One region of the Cernens ardua genome, then DNA from elsewhere that is predicted to be linked to it. Evidence: riboswitches for the same ligand, from Rfam matches in the RefSeq annotation. Region 1 holds a riboswitch; the other holds the start of a gene.

The links. A riboswitch is a leader RNA that binds a small molecule or an ion and turns the genes downstream of it on or off. The one in region 1 is predicted to bind cobalamin.
Region 2: it holds a riboswitch for cobalamin, as region 1 does, so the genes downstream of both, LMG33818_RS08360 (HoxN/HupN/NixA family nickel/cobalt transporter) here and LMG33818_RS01100 (AAA family ATPase) in region 1, are expected to answer to the same signal.

Annotation. Positions count from the first base shown of each region.
Region 1 is NZ_JBPCZH010000001.1:214,290-223,224, forward strand. Features, by position in the region: gene cobS (adenosylcobinamide-GDP ribazoletransferase) at 1-454, opposite strand, end outside; gene cobT (nicotinate-nucleotide--dimethylbenzimidazole phosphoribosyltransferase) at 451-1,665, opposite strand; cobalamin riboswitch at 1,878-2,147, shown strand; gene LMG33818_RS01100 (AAA family ATPase) at 2,361-4,709, shown strand; gene cobO (cob(I)yrinic acid a,c-diamide adenosyltransferase) at 4,870-5,493, shown strand; gene LMG33818_RS01110 (cobyrinic acid a,c-diamide synthase CobB) at 5,493-6,884, shown strand; gene LMG33818_RS01115 (cobalamin biosynthesis protein) at 6,888-7,382, shown strand; gene cobW (cobalamin biosynthesis protein CobW) at 7,503-8,576, shown strand; gene cobN (cobaltochelatase subunit CobN) at 8,668-8,935, shown strand, end outside.
Region 2 is NZ_JBPCZH010000004.1:58,953-67,887, forward strand. Features, by position in the region: gene LMG33818_RS08340 (23S rRNA (adenine(2030)-N(6))-methyltransferase RlmJ) at 1-691, opposite strand, end outside; gene LMG33818_RS08345 (OmpA family protein) at 935-1,663, opposite strand; gene hemW (radical SAM family heme chaperone HemW) at 1,795-2,979, opposite strand; gene rdgB (RdgB/HAM1 family non-canonical purine NTP pyrophosphatase) at 2,979-3,578, opposite strand; cobalamin riboswitch at 3,785-4,021, shown strand; gene LMG33818_RS08360 (HoxN/HupN/NixA family nickel/cobalt transporter) at 4,168-5,169, shown strand; gene LMG33818_RS08365 (P-loop nucleotide/nucleoside kinase family protein) at 5,304-6,470, opposite strand; gene hemL (glutamate-1-semialdehyde 2,1-aminomutase) at 6,619-7,902, opposite strand; gene thiE (thiamine phosphate synthase) at 8,003-8,647, opposite strand; gene thiD (bifunctional hydroxymethylpyrimidine kinase/phosphomethylpyrimidine kinase) at 8,649-8,935, opposite strand, start outside.

The sequences.
Region 1 (8,935 bases):
TCAAACCGATTTGAACGCCATCTACGAAGTCCGTCAGTGCAAGCAGTGCACAAAAACGGATGAGTAGGCTGGCGCTAATGGCAAGGCCGCCATAGCTGCCCAGCCGTGAATCTTTCATGATTTCCAGACGCTTTTCGATGGTAAAGCCACCACCAATGCCATCCATGGTGTCAGCAAGCCCATCTTCGTGGAAACCACCGGTCAGAATGATCCCCAGGGCAAGCGTCAACGAAATGCTTAGGAAGAGGGGAAAAATCCAGCTACAAACGCTAAAAAACAGGGCCAGTAATACACCGATCAAGGCGCCTGCCAAAGGAAAGTAGCGGCGGCATGATTGCAATTCATCGTGGGATGGCGACTGCGCGGGTACTTTCAGGCGTGTTAGAAATGATACCGCCAATAAAAACAGCCGCCATTGGTCTTTCAGTTCACTTGTCCAGTGGTGAGAATTCATAGTGAAATGCCTGCCTGTGTAAAACTGGCCATATCGTTGTAACAGGCCAGAGAAGAGCGCAACAGAGGGACCGCCAGTACAGCGCCCGTCCCTTCACCTATACGTAGTCCAAGGGTCATCAAGGGGCGTGCCTTAAGCCATTCAAGTAACAGAGCATGCCCCTGCTCATCACTTTGATGACTGAAAATCAGATAATCGCGGACCTCGGGCACAAGCGTACATGCCAACAAGGCACATACGGATGAGACGAAGCCATCGATGACAATAGGCACCTGATGCTCAGCGGCGCCGATCATGGCGCCTGCCATTGTCACCAGTTCAAAGCCCCCGATATGTGCGGCAATTTTCAACGGATGTTGCTCTCGGCTTGACCCTATACGCGCCAGAGCGGCTTCCAACAATTGCTTCTTGTATTGTAAAGCAGCCTCAGAGACTCCCGTGCCGCGGCCGACACACTGCCCGATATCCAGCCCTGTCAACTCTGCCATAAGCGCTGCCGCGGCAGATGTGTTGCCGATGCCGATTTCACCGACACAGAGTAGGTCCATTCCTGCCAGACAGCGTCTATGAGCCAGTGAACGTCCGTTTTCCAATCCTTGACACGCCTGCTCTAATGACATCGCATCGTCACGATGAATCGCTCCGGTGATATTCCCAAGTCGACAGTCGATCAGCTGTTTACCAGTCGATTCACTTATTGTTCCGATATGAAGGATTCCGCAGTCGACAACCTCTAGAGGGATATCTGCCTGTGCTGCGCAAACACTGACAGACGCACCGCCAGAAACAATGGTTTCAACCATCTGAGCTGTCACTTCACTGGATGCAATCGAAACACCCTCTGCCGCGATACCATGATCTCCACCAAATATAAGTACTTGTGGCGCATTGAGAAAATTACCGGCTGGACGGGTCTGGATTGTGGCTTCTTCCGTTGATTTTGCATTGACCGCGTGTGCTCTGGCAAAAGCGCATGAGACCAACAGAGCGGCCAAAGGCTCAAGAACGCCCAATGCACCGGGGGGCTTGGTCTTGTGATCAATAATATGCCAAATTTGGGCGCGCTCTTTCTCCGGGACAAGGGTTGCCAGGGGAAGCACGCGGTGTTCAATCCGGCCTTTTACTCCCTTGCCTGTTCTTTCAGCAGAACATCCGTGTACCTCATCGGGCGTTTTTTTAAGATGTTCATGTATAGAGGTATTGGACGACATGCTGAAAACTCACCGAGTAGTGTGGAAGATGCAACCAGAACTTGGGGAAAATGGCCGATGCCTAGAAGGATAACGTCTGAAATGTCGGGAACATGAATACAATGTTTGACAACAGGAACCTTCAGGAACGCTATGATCCTCATGTTGACGAATAATAGCAATCGGACTTTTTGCATAAGCAGGATTGACGCCACTCTTTCATTCCCCCTACGATACTCCTTTAGCTTCAGGGTGCCCTCACCTCGTGTTCATTGGCATGTACGGCTGAGGGATAATCGGGAAAGTGATGAAAATTCACTACTGTCCCCGCAACGGTAATCGAGTGCGCAACACTAAACCACTGTGACGCATTGTGCGATCTGGTTTTACCCTTTCTGGTGGATACACCAGGATCGACTTCGCTAATGCACATGGGAAGGGGTGTTGAGCTGGGCTTGACCCGCCTCGTAAGTCCGGAGACCGGCCCTGATCCGAATTTATGTGTCAACGCACGGGCCGATGCGTGATGCACACATGTTGCCTTGGAATATTCGTCGATTCCTGCCCTGCCGGACGCATTTAGCGTAAAGCATGGCATACATCGACGTGCGTTGGGGTGCGCCTGCAAACATCCGCGATGCTACCCGAGGTTGACCTGTCTGCGTTGTATCTGGCTCTGCCTTGACTAATTTATCAAGGTGGTGGTGATCAACCCCATGAGCCAGCTTCCTACGTCCTCGCCAGATGGCGTCCGTTCCGTATCTGCTTCGGCTATGCGTTATCCCTTTGTGGCCGTTGTTGGGCAGCGACTTTTGAAACAGGCCCTGATCCTGGCAACGATTGATCCACGCCTGGGGGGCGTGTTGATACAGGGCCCCCGAGGGATCGCCAAAACGACGCTTTCTCGTGGTTTGGCTGATCTTCTTCCTGATGCATCCGTCTCCGGGGATAGCCCCGCATTTGTTGAACTCCCCCTTGGTACAACGGTTGACCGCCTGACAGGCTCCATTGATCTTCAACAGGTTCTAAAACATCAGAAAGTCGCCTTCACCCCCGGCCTTTTTCACAAAGCCCATGAAGGCGTACTTTATATCGACGAAGTGAACCTTCTAGACGATACCCTGGTCGATTTATTGCTCGATGTAGCGGCGCATGGCGTGAACCGTGTTGAGCGTGAGGGGATAAGTCATGAACACGCTGCCCGCTTTGTTCTGATCGGTACAATGAATCCGGACGAGGGTGAGCTGCGACCACAGTTGAGTGACCGCTTTGGCCTTTCCGTCACGCTTGAGAGCCACATATCCATTGATGAACGGCTGGATATCGTTCAGCAGCGTATGGATTTCGATCAGGATCCCGAAGGCTTTATCGCCCGCCATCAGCCAAGCACACGTCAATTGAAAGAACGCATCTCCAGGGCACTTGATCGCGTGCCCACGCTGACAATCAACAAAACATTGCAACGGGAGATTGCACGTCGTGCCATGAATGCTGGCGTGGAAGGCATTCGTGCGGATATTGCCTGGCGCCGAGCGGCATTGGCGCATGCCGCTTTTGACGAACAAAATGAAGTCACCCTCGCGGATGTCGATGCCGTAGAGCCTCTGGTGCTTGGGCATCGTGCTGGTCGTCTTCCGCCCTCCTCTCCTTCCAGTGATGGTCAACATAGAGAGCGACATTCATCTGGTCGTGAAGAATCGGCCACGGGTTCAAAACACGATGCCTTATCGACAGAGTCTCATGCGAGCAGCGCTGATCAAAATGATGCGCACAGGATGTCTGCAACGACTTCTACAGAGACTGACACGCGCCAAGGGCATGAAAATACGCCCTCCAAAACGCAAAGTTCGTTGCTCTCTTCTTCATACAGAAGGACTCAACAAGGCAGGGATTTACGAGAAAAGCGCTCGCAGACACATTCATCTCTATCTGAAGCGACAACATCCAGAGCTATATCACCCAGAACGGCAGTAGATGGAAGAAATCAGCGCACAACATACGCTGATACTTCACAACACACTATTGATACCGACCAAACGGTAAATTCTCAACCATCACGGCCACCAGCGCATGCTGATAGTACCCTACAGCAGCCTACACATGATGGGGACGCCTCATTGCCTTCTTCATCCTCTACTGGTTCTGAATATGGACAACAGGGTGAAGGCGCTCATTTGACTGCCGACACCCGCTCACAACATTCACCAACAGGCGTGAATACTGATAATTCACCTACTCCGGCCGGTGTCATTCACCTGCGTAATTTCCAGCCAAATAAAGACGGGCTTATAAATCAGCGTAATGGACAATCCTTGTCTGCCATGAGGTTTTCTTCCCTTTCATTGCGTCCTCAGGGGGCAGGCAAGGCAAAACGCCGTATCGAATCAACCATTAAAGCAGTACAGGCAATGCAGATTGACTGGTTTGCCACGTTGAGTGATCGCCGAAATCACACTTTTCAGGCAAATAGGGCTAAAGAAAATGCGTCAGCGTCCGATATATCTATCGACCGTTTTTCGTATCGAAACCAACCTTTGAGAATGCCCTTTATGACGCTAGTGATGTTGGATATTTCTGCTTCAACCCTGAGCCGTTCAGCCATTGATCTTGCAGCACAGGCAGTATTGCGTATCGCTGATGAATCAAGGCGTTTGGGCCATCAATTTGCCCTTTTGGTGTTTGGTAGAGGGGGATGTCGTTGGATATGCCGTGCACGGCGTGTGCCTGCAGAATTGCGTGCCTACCTGAAACAACAAAGAGTGGGCGGGGGTACCCCATTGGCAGAGGCCTTGCAATTGGGACGCCGGTTTCTTCATCAACGGCAACAACAATGTAAAGGGTTAGAGAGCCACAGCTGGCTGATTACCGATGGGCGTGCAGCCAGTGCTCCCGATGCCCCCCCATGGCCTGCCACACTGGACATTATTGACACTGAGCGAGGCAGGGTTCGACTGGGAAGAGCCAATAGGTGGGCTACGCAATTGGGGGCACGTTGTTGCCCACTGGAGCAATTCATGACATCAAGCCACGGTACGATGCAACACGTACGATGCAACACGTACTAGGCAACACGGCACGGCTGACATCCACTGCCGTACTGGATACATAGGAGTGTGACGCCTGCGCTACTCAGGGAGACACCTCCCTTGCTAGCTGGCACGGATGCCTCGGGCATTCCCTCCTTTTTCTAATAGGAATATGACCATGACGACGATTGATTCGCCTATGGAGGCTGCCATTAAAACCGGATCGGCAGCAGAAGATGAACGCTACCAGCGGCGTATGCAGGCTAAAAAGCGTGTCGTCGATGAGCGTATTGCCCATGCCCAGCAAGAACGTGGGGTACTGATTCTGTTGAAAGGTAATGGCAAGGGCAAAAGCAGCTCTGCTTTCGGCACATTGGCAAGAACGCTGGGTCATGGTCAGCGCGCTGGCATTATTCAATTTATCAAAGGGCGCCGAGAGACAGGTGAACATCTTTTTTTCGCCGAACACCCTCGCGTGGATTTCCATGTGATGGGCCATGGCTTTAGCTGGGAAACACAGGACAAAGTCAAGGACCGTACCGCAGCTCGTGAGGCGTGGGCCATCGCAGAAAAACTGTTGTCGGACCCCGCTTATCATTTATTGGTATTCGATGAGCTCTCCTACATGTTGAAGTACGGGCACTTGACGCCCTCAGAGGTGGTCACTGCTCTACAGGCTCGCCCTTCACATCAAAATGTCATTATTACCGGCCGAACAATGGATACTGCATTGACCGACATCGCCGATACCATCAGTCACGTTCATGATGAAAGGCATGCCTTTCGCCAAGGGGTGAAAGCACAGGCAGGCATTGAATTCTGATGAATCAGCCTTGTTATTGTCCCGCGCTATTTATCTCTGCGCCTGCATCGGGTCAGGGAAAGACGACCGTGACCGCGGCATTGGCCCGTTACCATACTGATCAAGGGCGTACTGTTCGTGTTTTCAAGATCGGGCCCGATTATCTGGACCCGTTGATTCTCCAACATGCCTCTGGATCGGAAGTCGAGCCACTGGACTTATGGATGATGGGAGAATCCGGTTGTCGCGAGGCTCTCTATAATGCTGCGCAACAGGCTGATCTGATATTGATTGAAGGCGCCATGGGCCTGTTCGATGGAACGCCCAGCAGTGCCGATGTGGCGATACGGTTCGGCATACCGGTCGTTGCTGTTATCAATGTGAAAGGAATGGCACAAAGCGTGGCCGCCCTCGCCTATGGGCTTACTCATTTCTGTGACGATATTGATATTGCCGGTGTGGTAGCCAATCAGACAGGGAGTCCCCGCCATGCTGCCTTGATCGAAGCGGCCCTTTCCGGGGAGGCTCCTCTGCTGGCCACCCTTCCCAGAGAAGACTCTTTGGCACTACCTGCACGGCACCTGGGGCTGATACCTCCGGATGAAGCACATTCGTTGGATGCTCAGATAGAGGCAGCATCTGCATTACTGGCAAATTCGCCATTGGCTGAACTTCCGGGCGTTGTTCCCTTTTATGCCAGTGACATGGCTGAGCCGATTCCTCCTCTGCTTGAAGGGACACGTATAGCGATTGCGCGTGATGCAGCCTTTAGCTTTATCTATCCTGCCAATATCCGCTTATTGGAAAAGATGAGGGCAACACTGCGCTATTTTTCACCTCTGAAAGATACTCAGTTACCGGAAGCTGACGCATTGTGGTTTCCCGGGGGATATCCCGAGTTATACCTTGATGTTTTGGCGGCAAATAAGGCATTGGCAGCCGAGATACATCGCTTTCACCAGTCTGGTAAGCCGATATTGGCGGAATGTGGAGGAATGCTGTATCTACTTGAATCATTGACCAGTCTGGATGGAAAAAAATACCCAATGTTGAACCTGATACAAGGGTATGGGGAGATGCATACTCGCTCCGGGTGTCAGGGGATGCAAAGTGCACCGTTACCCGAAGGTGTCATTCGTGGACATGCACACCATCGTTCACGCAGTTTTGCGATGCCAGCACCTATCGCCTATGGTCAGCGCCCCTCACACCCAGCCCCCGGTGAGGAAATCTATCGGGAAGGAAAAGTGACCGCCAGCTATATCCACCTGTTCTTTCCATCGAATCCCTATGCAGTCGCTCGGCTTTTCAGTTACGTCGATGAGCCGTTAACAAAACCGTCCACAGCGCTAAAAACGGCAACGATTATCACCAATAGTTCCCGTGAGGACTGTGATGATGGGCGGAATTGAAGCATGAGTATTATCGCCACCAAAGGTTTCGAGCGAGAGAGCCCAACAGCGTGTGTGTATGCCGTGGGAGTTGGCTTTAGACGTGCTTGTCCAATGGATGAAATGTGTCGGCTCATCGAGGAAGCATTAGCAGAACTACATTTGCAACCTGCTGACATTGCCTGTGTAGCAACCAGTAGCCACAAGGCAGATTCCCCACTGATAAGCGACGTTACTCGTCATTTTGGGTGGATGCCCCGTTTCTTCAGCCAAAAGGTATTGGCTGAATTCAGTGAAAGAAAAGTTGCCTATCTGAGTCATTACTCATCCACGGCATTGGCGTATGTGGGGGCAGCCAGTATCGCTGAGAGCGCCGCCCTGCTGGCAGTATCCGCAGAATACAGTGCGCGTAACGGGCGTGATCAGCCCTCCTTTGCTGATGAAGAGTTAACGCTGCCTTTGCAGCGTTCGCCCCATGCCACATTAGCGATCGCAAAGGCACGTGTTATGACCGAATGAAAGATCCGTCAATTCATGCGCATAACGATCAGGTATTCGTTCAGACAGGGTGCGTTTATTGCACTCAGTCATGTATTTACAAGTACTCCCATTCATCATTTCACCTACAGGTCTTAGAACATGCCAACAACGACACTTTCCAAAATTCCTGCCACAGTCATTACAGGCTTTCTAGGCAGCGGCAAAACCACATTGATGTCTAACCTTTTGCAGAATGCCAATGGCAAGCGTATCGCCGTTATTGTGAATGAGTTCGGTGAATTGGACGTGGATGCAGAACTTTTGCGCAACTGTGGGCACTGTGACCTTGACCATGGTGGGCAGAATGGTATTTACGAATTGGCTAATGGCTGTATTTGTTGCACCGTTGAGGAAGAGTTTTTGCCCGTGATGTTGGAACTGGTAAAACGTCGGGATGAAATCGATCATATTCTGATCGAAACCTCCGGGTTGGCGTTGCCCAAGCCCTTGGTACAAGCCTTCAATTGGCCTGAAATAAAACGCTGGTGCACAGTGGATGCCGTTATTACCGTAGTGGACGGCGCAGCATTGAGCGAAGGCAAGGTCGCCCACAATGAAAGTAATATTGAAGCTCAGCGGCGAGCGGATGATAGTCTTGATCATGATCCAACCTTGGCAGAATTGTTGGAGGATCAGTTGGATTCTGCCGATTTGGTCGTTGTCAGCAAGAGTGATCTCCTCTCCGAAGAGCAGAAAGAACATGTACGTCAACGTGTACAAGGGCACCTTTCTCCCCGCGTAAAACTTCTCTTCCTTGAAAACGGTGACTGTGATCCTGCTACGCTTACCGGCCTTGGGCTGGAAGCCGAGGCGCGTATCGAAAATGTGCATACCCACCATGATGATCATCACGCAGAGGGGCGCGAACACCATCATGCTCATGATGACTTTGATGGTGTTGTTGTTCGGTTGGGGCAAGTGAATCCCGAACAGCTCAACAAACAGCTGACTCACCTGCTGGAGACTCACAATATCTATCGTATCAAAGGGTTTGTTGATACAGGAAAGCCGATGCGCATGGTGGTCCATTGCGTGGGCAAACGATTGGACCATTACTTTGACCGCCCCTGGAAAACCGATGAAGCGCGTTTGACACGTCTTGTCCTGATTGGCCGTGACCTTGATCAAGCGGAGATCGAATCAAGCCTTGCTCATGCGGTCATCGACTCGTAAACACGGCTCATAAACACGATTCGTGAATATCTAAGATTCGTGAATATCTAGGCAACGTTTCACTTGGCACCCTACCGATTCGGATACTGATATGCACTTGTTTGCTGCTCAACCCGGAGGTTTCAATGATGCAGAAGGCATTATTGACCTTGACCAGAAACCGGCTCGACTGGTCGTTCTGTCAGCAGCAGATAGTGTATTGTCTTTGCTGGCTGCCCGCGCAGATCGGTTAGCGAGCCATTATCCCTCGTTGTGCCTGGCAAACTGGCTGAATTTGAAAAAGCCGGCGGCCTTTGACCTATACGCAGATAAAGTGCTTGAGCGCTCTTCTGATAATGCGCCCAACGGTGTCGAAGTTG
Region 2 (8,935 bases), on a different contig from region 1:
TGCGATACACCAGCTCACTGCGTAATACTTTCCGCAAGGGTAGATTTTTGACCTGCTCGAAAAGCTGTTCGTGACGCCCTTCTGGCAACAGGGGATACCATATTGCAACAACGGCATGGCGTACCTTGGCGGCGATTCTACCCAATGCGTTTGCAACCAGCGTGTAATCGCTTTTGATTTCGTAGGAAGGGTCGATCAATACGCAAAGGCGGGGTGTAGCAACAGGTAAATGCGAAATCAGTCCCTCAATGCCATCACCAAAATGTCGCCGAACACCCGCCGGTAACGAATCCATACCCTCCAAATGCGCGTGTTCCCCGGGATGCAGTTCATAAAGCTCTACCCGGTCCCCAGACCGCATTCCATTGGCTAACCACCACGGTGAACCGGGATAGCATGTTAATTGCCCATCGGGATTGAGACGAGCAAGTGCCTGCAACCAATCAGACAAAAGAGGGTCTTGGGAAAATTCTGCCCTGTGCTGCCACAGTGGCAATATCCCTTCACGAAACTCCCCACCCCGTTGGGTCTCATTGGCATTTAACGGATAAATGCCCCTTCCGGCATGAGTATCTGCCCAGGTGATAGCCGACTTTTTCTGTGTCAGACGAGCCTGAAGAGCAAACAACGTGAGATGTTTGTGAACGTCCGCAATATTGCCAGCGTGATAGGCATGTTGGTAGGCAAGCAAGTCAGAACCTCGGAGGCAGATGCCCCAATAAAAATGGGCAAATAAAGACAATAAACAACAAAGGACAACTTCACCCTGCCAAAGTGGGCGAAATTGCCACGGATTCCACCATTTTACACGGTTTCCGTACAGAACGGGCCATGGTGCTGCTCATGGGTAATGCTTATCCCAACACCATGGCTGCCCCCGGAAGGCTCATCAAGAATACCCTGTTATGGACAGAAACCTGTCCTGATACACCGCTTAGTAGGGAACCAATTGGCCCGGCGTCGACTGACCCGGAGCAGACTGCCCTGGTGACGACTGCGACGGTGTAGACTGGCTACCCGCAGAGGATTGCGTAGGCTGGTATTGCTGCGGGGTTATTTGACCCTGTACTACCTGACCGGGGTAATGGGGAGGTATCAGAGTAATAGTCACACGGCGGTTTTTCGCACGCCCCTGAGCAGTAGCATTGGTGGCCACATAATTCGAAGCACCATGGCCTTCCATGGTCAAACGGGAGAAATCAAGGCCGCCTCTGGCCAGATAATCTCCTACCGAATGGGCTCTTAGTTCGGAAAGTTGCTTGTTGTACGCAGCTGCGCCGGTAGAGTCCGTATATCCATCAATGTGAATACCGGTATCAGGAAAATCACGAAGCACGTTGATAACATTATCCAGCACCGGTTTTACGCCATTGGAGAGGGTGCTGACATTGGTGCCAAAAAGCAGAGAGTTGGGCATACTCAATTGCAGGGTATCCGCCGTGCGAATCAATTGCGTACCTGTCCCCGCAAGCTGAGGCTGCAAGCGTTTGGTTTGGGCATCCAGTTGTTGCGAGACTGAAGGCTGGTAGTGCCCTGCGGCACCATTGGTCGTAACAACATCAGCAGCCATGGCGGGTGAAACAATCGCTGGTAAAGCCAAGGTTACGCAACTCAACATAACGGTAGTCGGGATAACACCCCACCGTGATATTCTTTTCTTCATCCTGAGATCCTCTCTCCTGATTCTTTCTAGCTAATGTGATTCGGGATGTACCATGAGTTTTACTCTAAACAACATAACCCAGTCATGACGACCATAAAGCATGGCACAGTACAGATAGGACACACGACATTTTACAAAGTAGCGTTTTCGCACAAGGCGAGTAAATCATTAAGAAAAAGCAGCCCTTTTTCACTGGCCTGTATACGATCAGGTGTATCCACCAATAAACCCCGCTGGCGTGCCAAAGACGTTTGATCCATGTACTTCTTTAGGGATAGACCTGTATTCACCGGCCAGAGTTCCGCAGGCACACCCTCTACCAGACGTAATGTATTAAGGAGAAATTCAAGACCGATTTCAGAGGGGTCTATTTCCTTTTTTCCTGCCAGAAATCCACGCGGATCTGTAACACGTTGCAGATAGGACTGTGGTTGCCGACTTTTCCAACGCCGCTCAACCATGAGTTGCCCTTGAGCATCCCGATGGCTTAGTTTTCCATGCGCCCCGGCGCCGATCCCCAAATAATCACCAAAACGCCAATAGTTCAGGTTGTGCCTTGCCCTGCGCGTTTTATGACTGGCATAAGCGGATATTTCATAGCGACTGAAGCCTGCTTCTTCCAGTAACTGGTGCCCTGCTTCCTGAATATCATAAAGGATATCTTCATTCGGCAGGACAGGCGGCCTGGAATAAAAGGTCGTGTTGGGCTCCAGAGTAAGCTGATACCAGGAGATATGTTCCGGTGACAAATCAAGCGCTTGCTGAATATCGGCCAACGCCTCTTCCTGCTGTTGGTCTGGCAATCCATGCATCAAATCAAGGTTGATATTATCGAAACCTGCTGTACGCGCGGCAGTAATGGCACGAATGGCATCTGCGCCGGAATGGATACGCCCCAACACTTCAAGATGGCGATCATTGAAGCTCTGAATACCCAATGAGAGCCGGTTGATTCCTGCCTTTCTGAAACCTTCAAATCGTTTCTGTTCAAAAGTCCCCGGATTTGCCTCCAGGGTAATTTCAATATCCTCAGCGAAAGGCAGACGTTCTTCTATTGCAGGCAACAATCGCTGGTATGCTGATTCCGAGAGGAGGCTGGGCGTCCCCCCGCCGATGAAAATACTGGTGAGTGGACGAACAGCAACATGCGCCAAATCCTGCTCAAGATCCTGAATCAGAGCGGATATATAAGCTTCTTCCGGAACAGCCTCATGACCAATGCCATGCGAATTGAAATCACAATAGGGGCACTTGCGGACACACCACGGCACGTGAATGTATAAAGAAAGCGGTGGCAAGTTACCCTCGTAATTCATCAGGCATCCTTCAGTGCTTCAACGAGTGCAGCTACCGCGCGGCCTCTGTGGCTCAACCTGTTTTTTTCGCTGGCGGGAAGTTCAGCGGCGCTTACACCCTGTTCAGGAATCCAAAACAGGGGATCATAGCCAAAGCCACCTTCTCCCCTGGGATGGGACAGAATATCACCGCGCCATTCACGCTGAATAACCAATGGGGAAGGATCTTCTGCATGACGCAGATAAACCAATGCACACCAGTATTTCGCTTGACGCTTCCCTTCCGGTATATCGGCCAATGCCGCCAATAATTTAGCATTGTTGGCTTCATCGTCAGAAGGCTCGCCTGCATAGCGCGCAGAGTAGATACCCGGCTCGCCATTCAAGGCGTCTACAACCAACCCCGAATCATCCGCCAATGCAGGTAAGCCACTGGCACGGGCAGCAGCGCGCGCCTTGATTAGCGCGTTTTCAACGAAGGTTAATCCCGTCTCTTCAACATCAGAAACCCCATGATCCGCTTGTGAGGAAAGATGGTAACCAAGGGGAGACAATAGCTCGTTAAATTCATTCAGTTTGCCGGCATTACCACTGGCAAGCACCCATTCGCGTATCGCCATCCAAATTCTTCCTTAAAACCTGAGTATCCATTCAAAAAGCGCTGCCTGGACTCTGAACAGCCTCGAATGTACTTACAAGAAGTACTTATAAGAAGTGAACAAAAGCACTAAAAGTCACTATTTTACGGGGAGGTCAAATAAACATCACTGGTTCATTTCATTTTTTAGGTAAATAGTACACTTTTCATGCGATCAGAAGGGCAACGTGATACATTCACTTTGATGGTTCCCCCCTCGGGATTAAAAGGGAATGGAGTACGTGGCTTTCTGTGAATATAACGGCATATAAAGCACTTCACAGCCACAAGTCTTCAGCTGCCCCCGCAACTGTATACAACTCTGAATGATTCAAATACCACTGATGCCTCTGAATCGGGAAGGTGAATCTGCTTGCTCAGCCAAGCGTTGTAAGCCAGGAGACCTGCCATTACGGCGTCATTACAGAAACATCGGGCGGGGTGATCCGATGGGCACGCGTTGCTTCTGTCATGACATTTTGACGCCCTGATACAGAGACCCAACCATGCTAAAAGCCTTACAAGCGTTATGTCACGAAAAGAGTGACCACTTCAAACAACGATTGATCACAATGAGCACTCTGCTCATTATCATGAATGCCGGTGCCTGGCTATGGGCCTTCATTGCCTTCTGGGACAAACCCGGACTACTGGGTATCGCCCTACTGATTTATAGCCTGGGATTACGCCATGCGGTCGATGCGGACCATATCGCAGCGATAGACAATGTCACTCGAAAACTGATGCAGACGGATCAACGCCCTGTTTCGGTGGGCTTCTTTTTTGCCATGGGGCATTCAACCGTAGTCATCATTGCAGCCGCATGTGTAGCGTTGGCCGCTTCGACCTTTAACTCCATGGAAGCCGCCAGTTCTATCACAGGTATTATCAGTACCAGCGTATCTGCCACCTTCCTATTGATAATTGCGGCCATGAATATCGCGATTTTTATCTCGATCTACCGCAATTACAAACGCATTAGAGCAGGAGGCACTTATGTACAGGAAGACATGGATATCCTGCTGAATAATCGCGGTATTCTGTCACGGCTGTTCAAACCCTTGTTCCGATTTGTCAGTAAAAGCTGGCACATGTACCCCTTGGGCTTTCTATTTGGCCTCGGATTCGATACTGCGACTGAGGTAGCCATGTTCGGTGTTTCCGGCGCACAGGCGGCCAAAGGAGTACCCTTTGAATCGATCATAGTTTTCCCCTTTCTGTTTGCTGCGGGCATGTCTCTCGTCGATACAGTCGATGGGGTCATGATGTTGGGAGCCTATAATTGGGCCTTCGTGAAGCCGATTAGAAAGCTTTACTACAATATGTCCATCACCGCTGTGTCCATTATTGTTGCTGTGTTCATCGGTGGAATCGAAGCACTGGGATTGATTGGCAATCAGCTGAATCTGGAAGGCTGGTTCTGGGAGGGTTTGAATTTTCTGAATGATAATTTCAATGATATTGGCTTCAGCATCATAGGTTTGTTCATTATTGCCTGGGTAGCTTCGTTCGTTATCTACAAAATAAAGAGGTTGGATGACGTGGAAGTGAGGATGCCAAGTGACCACCATTAGCAATATGCCTATTGTACGTCGCCGCAAATCATCAAACTGATGTATATCAGCTGCGCAATCAAAAACGCCGTGACTTGTTCAGCCACGGCGTTTTATTTTCTAATTCCGAGAAAAAATGGGATATAAAACGAAGATCAGAATTGATTATTGCTGATTCGTAAGTGTTCCCGAATCATACCCACCAGCGTCTCGTTGGCCTGATCTTCACTGGTATCCAGCTGAATCAGGTGAATTTTTTCATCTGCTTCGAATGGCTCAAAATCATTCAGTTGCGCGTGGAGAATAGCCAATGCGTGGGAAGTATCCTGGTCTTGCTTCTGCGAACGCCGTTCGATACGCTCTTCAAGTGTTTCACGATCCGCCATGAAGTGAACCATGGCGACCGCTAGCCCCCTATATTGCGCCTGATCCCTTAATTGAGATCGCTGGGAGCGCTTGAGGCATGTTGCATCGATATAGACAGGATAACTGGCTTCCAATAAGGCACCAGTAATTCGGGCCATATGCTGATAGGTTAGCTCAGTCATTTCATCCGAATGAAGTTCAAGCTCTGGTAATCCCTGAGCCTTACGCTGTTCCATCAAACGACGACGTTCTACATTGGAACGAACGCGAATACCCGCCAATTCACGCATGGCCGATCGTGTAAAACGGCTTTTCCCACTACCGATAACGCCCACACCCAGTAATAAATACGGAATGCGAAATTCATAAATGTAAATGATAGCTTCAATGAATTGCTGCAATGCCTGCGGGTCGTCCGCTGCTGCTTCGGCACGCAATAGGGCATAGTAGACCGCCGCATAATCAAAGAGGCGCATCATGCCAAAATCGCCGCATCCTTCCAGATAACGGTCAACGACCTCATTGGCATGAGACAAGCTGTCCAGAATCAGAATATCGCAACAAATAGACACCAATTCGAGGCATATATCGCCCTCTTCTACATCTCCCACAGGGATGCAGAAACCCTGTTGACACCGTTTTTCGAGTGTCGGCGCCATCCGTGCAAAGGCTTCCTCAGCATAGAAAGAGATTTGATCCAGTTCATCCAGATGAGGCTGCGCATTGGGATGAGCGCGCAACCGATTGATGACGGCAACCATCGCCTGATCAAGACGTTGATAGGAAGATAGACCTTCCGATTGAACCGGGGTAGAACGACGCGTCAGCATGACATCAGCAATGTGATGACAAAGGTCGATCATACCTGCCTGATCAAAGGTATCGGCATTTTTCAGCGTCTCTTCGTCAATCACACCATGACGGTAGAAAGACTGAAACAATGCGTTGCGTGACATCTGTGACACAGTGAGCTCCTGTAGAGTACGGCCTGACAAGGGCCCAGCGTTACTCTTCATGCTTTCCTTGTTTATCCGGTATTCGTCGTATAAGCGCCTGGCAAAGGAAGTTAACGCTTTATTCGAACCGGTTTATAACCTGAAACCATTATTTCAGTTGTGCAAACGCCTTTTTGGCCGCATCCAGTGTGGCTTGAATATGCTGCTCTTCATGGGCACTGGACATAAAGCCGGCTTCGTAGTTTGACGGTGCCAGATAAATGCCCTGATCCAACATGGAGGTGAAGAATCGATGGAACATATTCATGTCACAGGCAGTCGCTTCAGAGAAGTTGGTGACATCCTTTTGATCCGTAAAGAACAGACCGAACATCCCCCCTGCCTGATGTGTCAGGAAAGGGATTCCCGCGTCATCAGCCAATGTTTGAAGCCCTTCTGTCAGCGTTTTCACACGTGCTGAAAGGGACTCATGAAAGCCGGGTTCACGAATCTTGTTCAGCAAGGTGATGCCGGCTGCCATGGCCAAGGGGTTACCGGCAAGCGTACCGGCCTGATAAACCGGACCAAGGGGTGAAATCTGACTCATGATTTCACGCTTGCCACCAAAGGCACCCACGGGCATTCCACCACCAACAATCTTACCCAAACAGGTCAGATCGGGAGTGATACCATAATGGGCCTGAGCGCCACCCAACGCGACGCGGAAGCCTGTCATGACCTCATCAAAAATCAGAACAGCACCACTTTGATCACAGACTTCGCGCAAGGTTTCAAGAAAACCGGGCTGAGGAGGAATACAGTTCATATTCCCTGCCACGGGTTCAACAATGATACAGGCGATTTCATCGCCAATATTGGCGAAAAGATCACGCACGGCTTCACTGTCATTGTAGGGAAGCGTCAGTGTCAGTTCTGCCAGACCCTCCGGCACACCCGGAGAGCTGGGCTCACCCTGCGTTAGCGCACCTGATCCTGCTTTCACTAACAATGAATCCACGTGGCCATGATAATTCCCTTCAAATTTGAGAATCTTGTCTCGACCGGTATAGCCACGAGCCAGTCGAATGGCCGACATGGTCGCTTCAGTCCCGGAATTGACCATACGCACCATATCAATCGAGGGCATGATGTCGCATACCAGATCAGCCATGGTCGTTTCAATCGCGGTTGGGGTACCAAAAGAAAGCCCTTCTTCCAGCCGTCCGCTAACGGCTTTCAAGACATCAGGATCAGCATGTCCGGTAATCATGGGGCCCCAGGAACCGACATAATCAATGTATTGTTTACCTTCAACATCATACAAATAGGGGCCCTTGGCACGTTCAATGAACACAGGAGCACGGTCAATACCCTTGAAGGCACGTACAGGGGAATTAACACCACCGGGAATATGCTGTTGAGCGAGGTCAAACAATTGCTGGGAAGTTGTCATGATCAGGTCCTGATATATCCGGAATGACTTGAACTATCTATAGCACGATAAAAATTAGCGGCAACACTAAGCCGATAGCGAACGCTTGGCAAGCCACAGACTAGCCTTTCATCGCTTTTTTAAGGGATAAAACGGCTTGTTCAGGGTCATCTGTTGCAAAAATGGCATGTACAACCGCAAGCAGATCAGCACCCGATGCCACCAACTGATACGCATTGGAAGCCTCTATCCCACCGATAGCTACAATGGGAGAGCCGAGGTATTTCGCCTTTTCCAATAACGAAAGAGGCGCCTGACGTGCATTCGGTTTTGTTTGAGAAGGGAAGAAACGCCCAAAGGCCAGGTAGCTGGCACCTTCGTCGAGAGCTTCCTGAGCCAACGCTATACTGTCATGACACGTCGCCCCAATGATGGCGTGTTTCCCAAGTATTTGTCGGGCTCGGCGAATGGAGCCATCTTCCTGCCCCAGGTGGACGCCTACACCAAGCTTTTCAGCCAATGACAGGTCATCATTAATGACAAGAGGGACCTGATATTCACTACAAAGCGCTTTCAGCAGTTTGGCCTGACGCAAGCGTTTAACTGGATCTTCCGATTTATCACGATACTGCAGGAGAGCCAATCCTGCTTTCAATGCAGAAGAAACCCGCTGAAAAAGAGTGTGGTCATCCGGCATCAGGTGCGCATCGGTAATGCCATAGATACCGGTTTTCCAATTTGCGGAATCGGGAGTTGAAAACGACATATCAATCCGGATAAAGGCGATGAGGCATAAGCTGCCCATGACCGAGTTCATAAGCACTATTCAGCGCTAGCCATGTGCTGCTTTGCGCCAATTCGCATGCACGTTCGAGAGGCGTTCCTTGCGCCAATTCCAGCGCCAAACGAGACGTCAATGTACATCCGGATCCATGATAGTGCCAGGAAAGCCGCGGCCATTGCCACCGCACAGGCGCATGGTCAGCACGATAGAGGCTGTGCTCCACCACTTCGCTCACATGTTCTCCATCCAAGGGATCTGTACCCGTCAGTA